Regions from separate parts of the Vibrio sp. YT-19(2023) genome, predicted to be linked through region 1. Evidence: riboswitches for the same ligand, from Rfam matches in the RefSeq annotation. Region 1 holds a riboswitch; the other holds the start of a gene.
What was found. A riboswitch is a leader RNA that binds a small molecule or an ion and turns the genes downstream of it on or off. The one in region 1 is predicted to bind thiamine pyrophosphate.

Region 1 (7,519 bases):
ACTTCTGCAGCCACTTCGTCCCTATTCAAAGTACGACGCTTGATTCTGTTCTCCATAGAGAAGCCACAATAAGTACAAGCATTGGCGCACAAGTTAGAAAGGTACAGTGGAATGTAAAGCGACATGGTATTACCAAAACGCTTGCGAGTTGCCGAGTATGACAGCTGCGCCATTTGCTCTAAGTACGCTTCAGCCGCTGGTGAAATTAGCGCTTTAAAGTCTTCCAAATCACGCTTGGGTTTATTCAATGCTCGCTCGACATCTTGTGCCGTTTTCGCGTAGATCGACATCGAGATGTCATCCCAATTAAGCTGCTTAAATTGTTCAACGAAGCTCATGTTTTCCTCGCTTAATAGCTAAACCAATCTAGTACTAAAGCTCATCTAAGAATGACGTCAGTGGACTCGACGCAACCGCATGAGAAACCTTACCAGCAAGTCCGGCTTCATAAGCCATACGCCCCGACTCTACCGCCAACTTAAATGCCTTCGCCATCGCAACGGGATCGCTCGAAGCTGCAATCGCAGTATTAACGAGCACGGCATCCGCGCCCATTTCCATCGCACGCGCGGCATGTGAAGGAGCACCAATACCCGCATCAACAACGACAGGAACATTAGATTGGTCGATGATGATCTCTAGGAAATCGTGAGAAACTATCCCTTTGTTAGAACCGATCGGCGCACCTAATGGCATGACCGCTGCACAGCCTACTTCTTCCAATCGTTTACACAGAACCGGGTCAGCATGACAATAAGGAAGGACAATGAAACCCTCACGAACCAGTTGCTCAGCGGCTGCTAGTGTCTCAATTGGATCGGGCATCAAGTACTTCGGGTCTGGATGAATTTCTAGTTTTAACCAGTTAGTACCCAACGCTTCTCTCGCCAATTGTGCTGCAAACACAGCATCTTTAGCATTCTTTGCACCTGAGGTGTTCGGCAATAAGTTCACACCCGCTTGTACTAACGGCAGCAAAATATCGTCTTGTTGGTCGTTCACATCCACACGCTTCAACGCCATGGTCGCAAGTTGAGAACCCGATACTTGAATCGCTTCTGCCATTAATCGGCTGTTGGCAAACTTCCCTGTTCCCGTGAACAGTCTTGATTCGAATTGTTTATCACCAATTTTAAGCATCGACTTTAACCCCCTGCGATCGCTTGAAACAAAGAGATGCTATCTCCCTGTGAAAGAACTGTGCTAGCCCACTCACTGCACGGCACAACATTGTTATTAATTGCAAAAACACAGCCCATTTCAGGCAGCGCAAATTGACTAATGATTTGCTGTAGATTTGACTCACTGGCAACTTGATGTGACTGGCCATTGATGACAATAGTGATCACATCTAAGTCAGCAGCTGTCATTTGTGTTGTTTGTTGTTCTGATAACGTCATTGCTTCCAACTCTCTTAATTCTGCCCATTACCCGTAAGCTAAATCTGAGCACACACTTGGCACTGTTTGTCTTTGCTTATCGCCATGGTTTGCCATTGCAGCTTCAATCCATCGAACAGGTGTAACTTGGCAGTCTCGACATGAAACTTTCCCGTCGCCAGTTTTTGAATTGCCGCTATCGCTTGGTAGTTGCCAAGTGTGCCCACCACCGGACCGACGACACCACTCTCACTGCACTTTTGCGTTTGTGGTAATTCGTCGAACGGATACAAACAGCGGTAACACGCTTTACTCTGCGCTTCTTGTTCACTTGGTGTTTGGTAATCAAAGACAGCAAATTGCCCTTGCCAACCAATTGCCGCCGCCGAGATGAGCGGCGTATTTTGCTCGAAACAAACTTGGTTAATTAGCTGACGCGTTGGCATGTTGTCGGTGCAATCCAAAACCACATCCGCCAACATCACCTCAAGCTGCAGCTGTGCTTTGTCTAATCGCTTATTGATAGCACGAACTTGAACCATAGAATTAAGTTCAGTCAATTGCTTTACAGTCGCTTTTGTTTTCGCAACTTGGAGGTCTTGTTCACGATAAATGATCTGACGTTGTAGGTTACTGCTATCAACTTTATCGTCATCAACCACAACCAATTTACCAACCCCCGCTGATGCCAAGTACAAACTCGCTGCGCTCCCTAACCCACCACAACCGATGATCAGCACATGCGATTTACTCAAACGTTCTTGCCCAATTTCGGCAATTTCAGGCAGAGCTACTTGGCGCTGATAGCGAAGAAACTGCTTATCCGTGAGCATGCTCGCCTCTCTTGTTATGCGCCAATTCACTATTCTGATCAGTAAACGTTAGCTGTCTTTCCTTCATCAGTTGTGCGAAGAACTCGATGACGGACTGAGGTGATTCTGCCAACGTAATAGCACGCACAACTGCCAAACTAGAAACACCTGTTTGCCAAACTTGGTCTGCATTAGATTGGTCAATACCACCAATCGCGACCGTCGGAAAGCCAAGCACATGGTCACTAACTGCTTTGTCTTTTGAAGGACGGAAAGTAGCCTCTGTATTTGTATAAGGAATGCTATCAATCAGCTTTTGATACAGAGCCAAGCGCACCAAGCCTTGTGGTTTCGATGGCATCAGTTTTGTGGTGGTTGGAAAAATATGCCCTAGCGCGATGTAACTAGGATGAATTTGTACGATGCGTAGTAGCTCATAATAACCATGGGTAGAAAGACCAAGACGAAGGCCGGCTTTAGTTAGCTGAGCCAAATTCGATTCTTCTATGTCTTCTTGTCCTAGGTGGACGCCATAAGCGCCATGCTTGATTGCCAACTGCCAATAGTCATTGATGAACACTTGTGCTTGATACTGACGACCTAGCTCAATTGCTCGAATGATCTGTTGTTCTAAATCGGCTTGTTGTGGGTTCTTGATTCGCAGTTGAATAGTGTTGATGCCTAGTGGCAGTAGACGCTCAATCCAAGCAACATCATCAACGACTGGATAGAGCCCTAGACTTTGCTTAGTTAGAGTTGGAAAGCTAACGCTCTCACCCTGTGCAGACCAACCAACTTGAATACCTAGTCGGTTATCCTCCAGTACAGGTGTGGGGAAATCATCAAATTGGTCAGCCCATTGAGTAGATCGTCCCTCATCAAGGTTGTCATTCAACAGTGTTTCACGTGAAACATTCGCTTGTTGAGTTAGCATTCCTCGAGCAAGTGTTAACGCATCTTCGATAGGGAAATCGAGTACTGTCAGCGTTACTATCCAAGCAAGGTGATGTTCAGGATCGAACATTGCGTTGAATTTGGACTTAACGGAAAGCGCTCTCACTTCGTTGTTAATTGGGTGACGCCAGATATCAAGCTGAAGCACTTTCTCCTTTTCATCGGATACCTGCGTATCAGCAATACAAATATAAATCGCTTTCGACGGTTGCTTAGCACATGCTTCTACCGACAAAGCAGAACGGTAATAGAGCACAAATGAACTCTCATGCTCAGAGTCATAATCATCAATGAGATCAGTCGTTATGTGTGTGATCTGTTGGCCGCGAACAAGCTGAATAGATTGAGTTGGGCTCACACCCAACTCAATGTCTTCGATGCTAAAACCCTGTTCTTTCGCCAACAACAAACATTGTTGAACTAAACCAGTCAGTTCAATCAACGATGACGGAATAAGGATTTTGCTCATTAGTCACTTACCTCGGCATGTGCTGCTGGGTGGTATAGCTCAGAACCTGACTCTCTAAATTCTTGCGATTTCTGACGCATCCCCTCAAGAGGGTCATCCAGCATTTTGATTGAGATAGCTTGGTCCGCAGCAACTTGCTCAGTGTCTTTCGCATATTCTCGAACCTCTTGCGAGATCTTCATCGAGCAGAACTTTGGCCCGCACATCGAACAGAAGTGAGCAACTTTTCCAGACTCTTGAGGCAAGGTTTCGTCATGGAAAGCGCGCGCGGTATCTGGATCGAGTGACAAGTTGAATTGGTCTTCCCAGCGGAACTCGAAGCGAGCTTTAGAAAGCGCGTTATCACGAACTTGTGCACCAGGATGTCCCTTCGCCAAATCCGCGGCGTGCGCAGCAAGCTTGTAAGTTATCATGCCTACTTTCACGTCTTCTTTGTTTGGTAAACCAAGATGCTCTTTAGGAGTTACGTAGCAAAGCATCGCACAGCCATACCAACCAATCATCGCAGCGCCAATGCCTGAAGTAATATGGTCGTAGCCAGGAGCGACGTCTGTCGTCAATGGACCAAGGGTATAGAAAGGAGCCTCATGACAGTGCTCTAACTGCTCTTCCATGTTCTCTTTGATCATATGCATTGGAACATGACCAGGACCTTCGATAATCACCTGTACGTCATATTCCCATGCAATCTTGGTTAACTCACCAAGAGTACGAAGCTCTGCAAATTGCGCTTCGTCGTTAGCATCGGCAACCGAACCAGGACGCAGACCATCACCGAGAGATAGTGCGACATCATACTTAGCACAGATTTCACAGATCTCTCGGAAGTGGGTATATAAGAAGCTTTCTTGGTGATGCGCTAAACACCATTTCGCGATGATAGAGCCACCACGAGAAACGATGCCAGTAACGCGTTTTGCAGTCATTGGCACATAACGAAGTAGTAAACCGGCATGGATAGTGAAGTAGTCAACGCCCTGCTCTGCTTGCTCAATCAGGGTATCGCGCATCACTTCCCAGTTAAGGTTTTCCGCAACACCGTTCACTTTCTCAAGCGCTTGGTACATTGGAACGGTACCGATCGGAACCGGACTGTTACGTAGAATCCACTCGCGAGTTTCGTGGATGTTACGTCCAGTAGAGAGATCCATAACGGTATCTCCACCCCAACGTGTCGCCCAAACGAGCTTCTCTACTTCTTCCTCAATCGAAGAAGTGACCGATGAGTTACCGATGTTGGCGTTCACTTTGACCAAAAAGTTACGTCCAATGATCATTGGTTCGGATTCTGGGTGGTTAATATTGGAAGGGATAATAGCGCGACCTTCGGCGACTTCTTTGCGCACGAATTCGGCGGTAATATCTTTTGGTAGGTTCGCTCCGAAGCTTTGACCCGGATGCTGTTGATTCAGCACTTCATCGCGATACTTGGCACGCCCCATGTTTTCACGCAGCGCGATATATTCCATTTCTGGGGTAATAATACCTTTGCGAGCATAGTGCAATTGAGTCACACAATGGCCATCTTTGGCACGTCGAATACGTGGTAGATTACCGTAACGAAGATCGTCTAGTGTTTCGTCTTCTAAGCGTTCTTTGGTGTACACCGAGCTTACTTCATCAAGTAGCTCAGTATCGGCGCGCTCTTCAATCCACCCTTCTCTCAGCTTAGGTAAGCCGTTATAGAGGTCTATGGTGTGCTCTGGATCTGTGTATACACCCGACGTATCGTAAACGCGTACTGGCTCATTAGGTTCGAATATAGGCGCTTCTTTTGTGCCCCCAATAAGGCTATCAGCGAGTGATATTTCACGCATTGGCACACGAATATCTGGACGTGAGCCTTCTACGTAGACTTTGCTTGAATTGGGGTACGGTTGTACCGAGAGTGTATCAATGAACTGTTTTGCTTCCAGTCTCGCTTGTTTGCGACTCGACATAGCATTTTTCCTTGCTTTGTTATACTAGATAAAAAGTAATTGGATAAAAATGCTTGGCGGATAGATGCGACAAGAGGAGTCAAATTAAGGCTAGTTAAAGCTTACGATATTTGCCTGTAACAACATTCGACTTTTGATAGATCAACCAGAAAGAACTCCGGTGTGAATATCTTCTCTTGTTCCCTTCGCAGATTCTAATCTGATCAGGTTCAACGGATCCCGAATTAACGGTCTCAGCCTTATGGCACTCCGACAAGTGATGTCAGTATATAAAAACGGCTTGGTGAAACCAAGCCGACCTGTTCAATTTTTAACTACTTTGCTAGCTGCGCATCAATAATTGAAAGCCTATCCACGCAGCTGAAATACTTAACACGACATTCAACAATACGTTCAACCCCATCTTAAAGAAAGCGCCCTGCTGCATAAGCAACACATTATCCATCGAGAAGGTGGAAAACGTCGTTAGTGCCCCTAAAAAACCCAAGCCAATCACTTGTCGCCAAGGTTCCGTTGCCAAAAGTTCACTATCGAAAGCTGCTATCAATAAGCCCATCATAAATGAGCCAACAACGTTAACGGTTAACGTACCATATGGAAAACCACGCCCCAATAAAATGACACAAAGTTCAGAAATTAAGTAACGAGAACATGCACCAAATGCACCACCCAATGCAATAAAACCCAAAACGGATAGTTGTCCCATAATTCCCCCAGAAAAGTTAATGGCGACATTGTAATCAAATTTACGGCAATAGTGATTATACAATCTTAGAATTCAGCAAAGTATAGCGCTTAAAACTTATCAAGATTTTAAAAGTTACAGGAGTCACTTTACTTCGATGTAGCCCATCAAACCCGTCTTCATGTGTTCGATCACATGACAATGGTACATCCAACGTCCAGGGTTATCTGCAACAAATGCCGCTTTCGCACTGCCGTTATTTCCAAGCAAGACCGTATCGGTATGAAACGGTTCGTCGAGTTTTTTGCCATCTAACTCAAGAACCGTAAATGTGTGTCCATGAAGATGAATAGGATGATGATATTGGGTGACGTTCTTTAGGTTGAAGATATAGGTTTTTCCCATCTCCAATGTTGAAAGCGGCGCTGGAATATTATCTTTGCTCATTCCCTCCCAAGCCCGTTTGTTCATCAGCCAGAACTTAGGTATCGCTTTGCCCGATTTATCAGCAGGAGTGATCGCCCCCTCCCACTCAAACACATAATCGATTTGCTCTGCATTTTTCAAATCGAGAGCTGGCACAGGGTTGAGAGGTAATAAAGGCAGTTTCTGGTTGCTCGGCAAGTCAGACTCAACAACGTCAAACTCGCACAAAGGGAATGGGAAGCGTCCTTTCATTTGACGCACATAAACACGTGTTCCAGCCTTCGGAGCAATCAATCCGATATCTAACCTCATTCCTGGACCAATTTTGTGCTGAGTGAGCTTATAAGGCGTTTTAACAGGATTACCATCTATAGCAATAACCCAAGCCTCTGCCCCTTCTATAGCGATCGGGTAAGTAATGGTATTATCGACATTAGCAATTCTTAATCGCGTAGTGGCATTCTGCTTCAGCGCATAAACAGGCTCATGGACACCATTGACGCTACTCCACTCTCCGGGAGTCCCCATACGTGCACTCAAGCGCGGCACCATAAGGTTCTTCCATTGTCCTTGCTTGTCTAAATGCCAATGCTTTAGAACTATTTCCTGTTCTTCATCAAATAGAACAGGCTCAGCCTCTTCAACGATAATTAGCCCAACTAAGCCCTTACCAAGCTGCTTCACACTATTCATATGTGGGTGATACCAAAATGTGCCCGCATCTGGTGGTGTAAATTCATAAACGAATGTTTCACCCGGCATGATAGGCAACTGGCTTAAGAAAGGTACACCATCCATTTCAATAGGGATTCGCAAGCCATGCCAGTGGATTGTAGTCGGCTCTGAAAGCTTGT
Region 2 (7,519 bases), on a different contig from region 1:
CCATAAATCGCTAACAGCCCAAAAACACCAACCAAAACCGGCAAAACCAGTGTCGATGCAAATAGCTTAAGCAGTAATGATTTACCAATAAATTGGCGACGCGAAAGTGCGTGCGCTACTGGAATGGCAAAGCCAACACTGAGCAATGTGGAAAGAAACGCTTGGTAGAAACTGAACTTGGTGACATGTTGATAGTACGGGTCGCCCCATACCACAGACACATCAAGTGAAGGGGCTTGAACAATCAAAGCACCTAGGGCAGAAATAACAAAGGTCGCGATGATCATCGCGACCCCTAAACCTATTTTTGGAACAGAATTCAAAGGTAAAACCTATCTCATTCAGATGAGGATGGAAACGTCAGCTAAAACGTCAATGCGCTTTGCCATTCGCGAATCCAAGACTTACGCATTTTTGCCACTTCATCAGCACTAAAGCTCAACGACTTGCTTGGAACACTCAAAGTTTCAAAACCTTTAGGTAACTCAACGTCAGTGACTGGGTACATCCAGTTACCCGTTGGCATCGCCGATTGGAACTCATCACTTAAAATGAAACTCATAAATTGATCAGCAAGTTCTGAATTTTTTGCCCCTTTCACTTTGGCGGCTACTTCAACTTGCATGTAGTGGCCTTCAGCAAAATTCGCCGTAGCAAACTTCGAATCGTTTTCCGCAATTAAGTGGTACGCAGGTGAAGTGGTGTAAGAAAGCACTAAATCGGACTCACCATTGAGGAACATAGAATACGCCTCAGACCAACCTTTCGTGACCGTTACGGTTTTGCTCGCTAGCTTCTGCCACGCTTGCGTCACATCGTCGCCATAAATAGATTTCATCCATAGCATTAAGCCTTGGCCCGGCGTTGAAGTCCGCGGATCTTGGTAAATCACTTTCAGATCGTCGCGCGTTTCCACCAGCTCTTTCATGCTTTTCGGCGGATTAGCCAGTTTCTCTTTGTTGTACACAAACGCGAAGTAGCCGTAATCGTACGGTACAAACGTCGTGTCACTCCAACCGTTTGGTAACACTGTGTTAGCCGTATCCACATTGTGCTCGGCAAGCAGACCGGTTTTCTTCGCTTCTGCCATCAGATTGTTATCCAAACCTAATACGATGTCCGCTTTGCTATTACCGCCTTCAAGACGAAGACGATTCAGAATCGACACACCATCGTCCAACGCTACGAAGTTAACGTCACAGCCACATTTTGCTTCAAAAGCTTGCTCGATTTTAGGACCCGGCCCCCAATCTGCGGCAAAAGAGTCGTAGGTATAGATGGTTAATGTGTTTTCAGCGGCAAACGCTGAAGTAGAGGTGATTGCAGCTAGGGCAATCAGATTTAGAGTAGGTTTCACTGCTCGCTCTCCATGAGTATTTCAGAGAAATAAGTTGAGCGGCACAGGGTTTGAGGCGGCTATTAAGGACTTCCAATATCCAGACTCAATTCCTACGCCAGCATTATCTGGTTCAGGTAATACGGGTCCCTAGTTAAACACTTAGGTCTCAGCGCCCCAATGCATTGATTGACTCAATGCTAAATGGGTTTGCTCCCCGATGAGTTGGATGGATTGTAAAGGTATTTGAGTGGTTACACAATCAGCTCACGAGCGCTGGTCATAACCCCAACGAGGCACCAAACCTTGCTCAATACCTAAGTGGTCAAGAATTCTCGCCACCATAAAATCCACTAAGTCTTCAATACTCTTTGGCTGATGATAGAAGCCTGGAGCTGCTGGCATGATGGTGACGCCCATTTGCGACAGTTTGTGCATGTTCTCCAGATGTAGCGTTGAAAATGGTGTTTCGCGAACCACGAGCAACAACTGCCCGCGCTCTTTCATTACTACATCAGCGGCCCGTTCGATCAAGTTGTCCGACATACCATGTGCTATGGCTGCAACGCTTCCCGCAGAGCATGGGCAAACCACCATTTGCTTGGGTGCAGCAGAACCAGAGGCAACCGGCGAGAACCAATCGTCTTTACCGCAAACGGTGATGTTATTTCGATTGCAGTTCAGGTGCTCTACCAATGCTTGCTGCGCTGCTTCTGGACCACTTGGCAGCTTAAGATTATGCTCGGTTGCCATCACAACACGAGCTGCCGAAGAAATCAGAACGTAGACATGATAATCCGCCGCAACCAAGCATTCTAAAAGACGAAGGCCGTAGGGAGCACCAGAAGCGCCCGTTAATGCCAACGTGATGGCTTTTTTATGAGAGGGTTGTGTTTTGTTTTGCATATCAATCAGGCTTTTTGTTTTAACTGCTCAAGAAGTTTTCCGTGAATACCACCAAAGCCACCGTTGCTCATGACTAGAATTTGGTCACCTGGTCGCGCACGTTCGACGATCTTGGCTACAAAGTTATCTATATCCGCATCGACAAACGCTGGCTGTGTGCATTGGTCGGCAATGTCTTGCACAGACCACTCGATATTATCTGGCTGGAACAAGAAGACTTCATCTGCACTGTGTAGTGACTCTGCAAGTGTGTTTTTGTGTACGCCACGCTTCATGGTGGCAGAACGCGGCTCTAACACAGCTAGGATGCGTTTTTCACCTACCTTGTTACGCAAACCACCGACAGTAAGTTCAATTGCCGTTGGGTGATGCGCAAAATCATCGTAAACCGTCACACCTTGTTCTTCACCTTTCAGCTCTAAACGGCGCTTGGTATTGATGAAACGCCCTAATGCCTGGCAAGCAAGATCCGGAGTGACTCCAACATGTCGTGCAGCAGCGATTGCCATCAGCGCATTATCCACATTGTGGTCACCCACCAAATTCCATTCGACGGTACCAACCTTCTCGCCTTTCAACGCAACGTCAAATTTTGAGCCATCAAGCACTAATTTGTGCGCTTGCCAGTCACCATTCTCACCAGAGAACTGTTTTTCTGTCCAGCAACCACGCTCTAATACATCCGCCAAAGCTTGGTCTTGCTTCGGAGCTAAGATTAAGCCATTGCCGGGAACCGTTCGCACTAAATGATGGAATTGGCGCTTGATCGCCTCTAGATCATCGAAGATATCAGCATGATCGAACTCAAGGTTATTCATGATTAAAGTGCGAGGATGGTAATGCACAAACTTAGAACGCTTATCGAAAAAAGCACTGTCATATTCGTCCGCTTCAACGACAAAAAACATGCTTTCACCCAAACGAGCAGACACTCCGAAGTTACCGAGTACCCCACCGACTAAGAAACCCGGTTGATAACCACAATCTTCAAGTATCCAGGCAAGCATGCTCGACGTGGTCGTTTTCCCATGTGTACCCGATACCGCCAATACCCACCGATCATGCAGCAAAAACTCGTTGAGCCACTGCGGACCAGAGGTGTAGCGCATGTTAGTGTTGAGCACATGCTCGACACAAGGGTTGCCACGGCTCATCGCATTACCAATCACCACAAGATCTGGTTGAGGGTCGAGTTGAGACGGGTCAAAGCCTTCAATAATTTCAATACCTTGAGACTCAAGCAGTGTGCTCATTGGCGGATAAACGTTGGCATCAGAACCAGTGACTTTATGTCCTAATTGGCGCGCTAGAATCGCTGCGCCGCCCATAAATGTGCCACAGATACCCAAGATATGAATGTGCATAAACTAAACCTTGTAATGCGTTTTTTAATGCTTTCATTATCGCGATTACCGCCTGAAAAGCGAGTGACTTTAGCCTTCTTCTTGCAGTCCCTTTCACAAATATGACAAGGTTGAACACAGACTGTACAACCTCTTGCTTACTGATGAATCCCTCAAACAAGTCTACAAATAAATTGAGATCTCAAACAGTTACTTCATTACCATTAAAAAGATCTGCGACTTAAACTTACATCCAGCGCAATCGTTTAACATCCATAAAGAGATGCTCACTTGCGCACTACCCCCAATGAAATGAAAATGTAAGGATTAACCATGTCAGGACTGCGCACCCTAGGCGAGTTCATTGTCGAAAAACAAGCGGATTTCCCCCACGCTAGCGGTGATCTATCATCCCTTTTAGCCTCCATTCGTTTAGCTGCAAAAATCGTTAACCGCGAAATCAACGCAGCGGGTCTCGGTGATATCACTGGTGCTGTAGGTACGGAAAATGTCCAAGGTGAAGATCAGCAAAAGCTCGATGTTTACGCGAACGATAAGTTCAAAGCCGCGCTCGAAGCTCGTGATCAAGTGTGTGGCGTTGCCAGTGAAGAAGAAGACGAAGCAGTTGCGTTCAATAAAGAACTCAACCAAAACGCCAAATATGTAGTACTGATGGACCCACTTGATGGCTCTTCTAACATCGATGTGAACGTCTCTGTTGGTACTATCTTCTCGATTTACCGTCGTGTTTCTCCAATCGGTACTCCACCAACTGAAGAAGACTTCCTACAACCTGGTCACAAACAAGTGGCTGCGGGCTACGTAATTTACGGCTCCTCCACCATGTTGGTATACACAACTGGTAACGGCGTAAACGGCTTTACTTACGACCCATCTATCGGCAGCTTCTGTCTTTCTCATGAAAACATGATGATTCCTGATGATGGTAAGATCTACTCCATCAACGAAGGTAATTACATTCGTTTCCCTCAAGGGGTGAAGAAGTACATCAAGTACTGCCAAGAAAACGTGCCAGAAGACGGTCGCCCATACACTTCTCGCTACATTGGCTCGCTGGTTGCTGATTTCCACCGCAACCTACTGAAAGGCGGTATCTACCTTTACCCAAGCACACAAAGCCACCCACAAGGCAAGCTACGCCTGCTTTACGAATGTAACCCTATGGCATTCCTCATTGAGCAAGCTGGCGGCATTGCATCGGACGGCGTGAATCGCATTATGGACATCAAGCCTACTGAGTTGCACCAGCGTGTACCTTTCTTTGTGGGTTCGAAGAACATGGTTCGCAAAGTTGAAGAGTTCCTTGAACTGCACCGCGACGAAGAATAATTTCAGACCTTTGTCCAACGCGGCAGGTGTTTACCTGCCGCGTTTTTGTCGCTAAAGTGAAACGCGAATTTATCATCAGATGAAGCCGCTTTTGTGTGACTCATCGTTAATGAAAAGGAATATTCTAATGAGCTTAAACCATGTACCAGCAGGCAAGTCGCTGCCTGAAGATATCTATGTCGTGATCGAAATTCCTGCAAATGCAGATCCAATCAAGTACGAAGTAGATAAAGACTCTGGTGCTGTATTTGTCGACCGTTTCATGTCTGCACCAATGTTCTACCCATGCAACTATGGCTACGTGAACAATACCCTGTCTCTTGATGGCGACCCAGTCGACGTATTGGTACCAACACCATACCCACTCATGCCAGGTTCAGTCATTCGCTGCCGTCCTGTTGGCGTTTTGAAGATGACAGATGAATCGGGTGAAGATGCAAAAGTGTTTGCGGTTCCCCACTCAAAAATCTCGAAAGAGTACGAGCACATCCAAGATGTGGACGATATCCCAGAACTATTGAAAGCGCAGATCACGCAATTCTTTGAGCGTTACAAAGAGCTTGAAGCAGGCAAATGGGTGAAAGTGGATGGTTGGGCAGATGTTGCTGCCGCCAAAGCTGAAATCCTAGAATCTTACGAACGAGCTCAGAAAAAATAAGCATCACTGCTGATACAAAATTAAAAAGAGCTGCTCTAGGGCAGCTCTTTTGCTTTCATCTTACCTGTGTCAACTAGATAGGTGCGCCTGCTGAAGACATTCGTCCAGCGTCGTAGTCATGTTGAAAGAAGGGGTCAACATCATCACAAATGCCAAAATACGGCCGCCCGATAACACCGAGCATATAAGCACTTTGCTCACAATACTCTTGTTTGCCTTGCTGGTAACCCGCTTGATAAGCCATTATCAGTTCTGGCGTCGCATGGTTAACATCATCCAGCTTCGCAATTCGCTCCTCAGATAACTCCCGTAATCCATCTAAAGCTGACTGCCTACCAAACACTTGCCAATCGGTCACATTATTCGAAGTCGGTAGTGTTGTTTGTGCGCATGCAGCAAGAAGCAACGCCATTACTCCAATTACGAATGCTTTCATCGTGACTCCTTAGTGTTTAGCTCGTTGCTATTGATAATGTCAGTATAGCTCACACCTTTTGACACCAATCTCCGGAAGCGATTTCTTCGGTTAATTGCTCAGTATTTTGATATAAGTAGATCCAAGCTTGGCCAAAAGGCGTAACGATGCTCTCTCGGCGATATTCCACTGGCACATCTTCTAACCTATCTAGCTCAGATAAGGTTTCACTGTCAATCAGGTACACTTCACCTTGAATCGAGCGTTGCCCATCAGACAACGCTGGATAAGGGCCTAAGTCATACATTGCAAATTGAGCATCCGTTTCATGTAAACCAAGAAACTGCGCCGAGCGCAAATACTGATGGTTGTACTCTCCCTTGCGTAACGTGCCGTAGACAAAAATCAAATGCTGCATAACCACTCCTTAGTCATGACTGTGTATGCTTAGGTTAAAGCACTTTAATCGAACTCAAACTGATAGAGTAGGTCAACGGCGCTATCTACACCAGATACCGCTTCTAAATACAAGTCTTGCATCAATCGGTAACGCACAGTGAACTCACCTAGGGAGTTAAAGATGCCGACACCATATTTCACCTGCAAACCTGGCAGAATATAACCACTCACCGTCACTTGCGAGTCATCGCCCGACCCAGCAGTGTCCAGCTGTAAATCCTGTACGCCAAAGGCTTCACCGATTTCACCAACCACACGACCACTCTTCGCCAAGCTTAAACCAATTAAGGTAGTTGTCATTGCATTACCACCGGCTTCACCATCAATATCTTGACCACGAAGTAGATAAGAAAGTGCATTGGCTTGGTTCATCGCGGGCTCTGAGAAAATTTCTATACTCGGATCAGATGCTGGGCCTGACACTTGTACCCCCGCAATGACATCATCTTGGGTATTGTCTGGATTACGAATCGCTTTGATAGACAAGTAAGGTTGATCTGGTGGACCATTCATCAGAATCTTACCTTCTTTAATCAATAAGTCCTGACCAAACGAACGATAAGAACCGTCGACAACATTCACTTCACCAACGATGAAAGGACCTTTGTCTTTTTGTGTCACGTTTAGGTTCCCTTTCAACCCACCTTTTAAACCAAAAGCGGCAAGTTGGAAGTCATCACCAATTTTAATGTTGATGTTCGTTTCCACATCAAACGGCATCGCAGCCACATCGTCCACTGGCTGCAAGTTTTTATCGAGAATAACGGTATCACTCGATACGCCTACCGCACTTGGTGGAAGCTCTTCGACGACAATTCTGCCCCATGGCAAATTAATATCACCCTCAATTTTCGCAAGCTGAGGGGTCACATCTATTGTCATGTCAGGCTCCACTTTGATTTTTACCATTGGAGGCAAATCAACATTGAGCTCTTTAGCAAATACACGCGCTTTAGTGCGCCAGTTCTGTAAGTCCTGCCAGTCGGCATCACCGGTAACGTTCAACTCACCATCCGGGGTTAAAATTCCGGCATCCAAGTCCGCTTGATGGC

Region 2: it holds a riboswitch for thiamine pyrophosphate, as region 1 does, so the genes downstream of both, thiB (thiamine ABC transporter substrate binding subunit) here and thiC (phosphomethylpyrimidine synthase ThiC) in region 1, are expected to answer to the same signal.

Annotation. Positions count from the first base shown of each region.
Region 1 covers NZ_JAWOQN010000042.1:567-8,085, reverse strand. The annotation lists gene thiH (2-iminoacetate synthase ThiH) at 1-338, opposite strand, end outside; gene R7E78_RS21540 (thiazole synthase) at 373-1,140, opposite strand; gene thiS (sulfur carrier protein ThiS) at 1,146-1,400, opposite strand; gene R7E78_RS21530 (HesA/MoeB/ThiF family protein) at 1,439-2,212, opposite strand; gene R7E78_RS21525 (thiamine phosphate synthase) at 2,199-3,614, opposite strand; gene thiC (phosphomethylpyrimidine synthase ThiC) at 3,614-5,554, opposite strand; TPP riboswitch at 5,718-5,816, opposite strand; gene crcB (fluoride efflux transporter CrcB) at 5,877-6,260, opposite strand; gene R7E78_RS21510 (multicopper oxidase family protein) at 6,384-7,519, opposite strand, start outside.
Region 2 covers NZ_JAWOQN010000016.1:55,743-63,261, reverse strand. The annotation lists gene thiP (thiamine/thiamine pyrophosphate ABC transporter permease ThiP) at 1-323, opposite strand, end outside; gene thiB (thiamine ABC transporter substrate binding subunit) at 365-1,357, opposite strand; TPP riboswitch at 1,430-1,566, opposite strand; gene R7E78_RS13635 (flavin prenyltransferase UbiX) at 1,604-2,242, opposite strand; gene mpl (UDP-N-acetylmuramate:L-alanyl-gamma-D-glutamyl-meso-diaminopimelate ligase) at 2,248-3,606, opposite strand; gene fbp (class 1 fructose-bisphosphatase) at 3,919-4,935, shown strand; gene ppa (inorganic diphosphatase) at 5,063-5,593, shown strand; gene R7E78_RS13615 (DUF2799 domain-containing protein) at 5,667-6,029, opposite strand; gene R7E78_RS13610 (gamma-glutamylcyclotransferase) at 6,079-6,426, opposite strand; gene R7E78_RS13605 (translocation/assembly module TamB) at 6,471-7,519, opposite strand, start outside.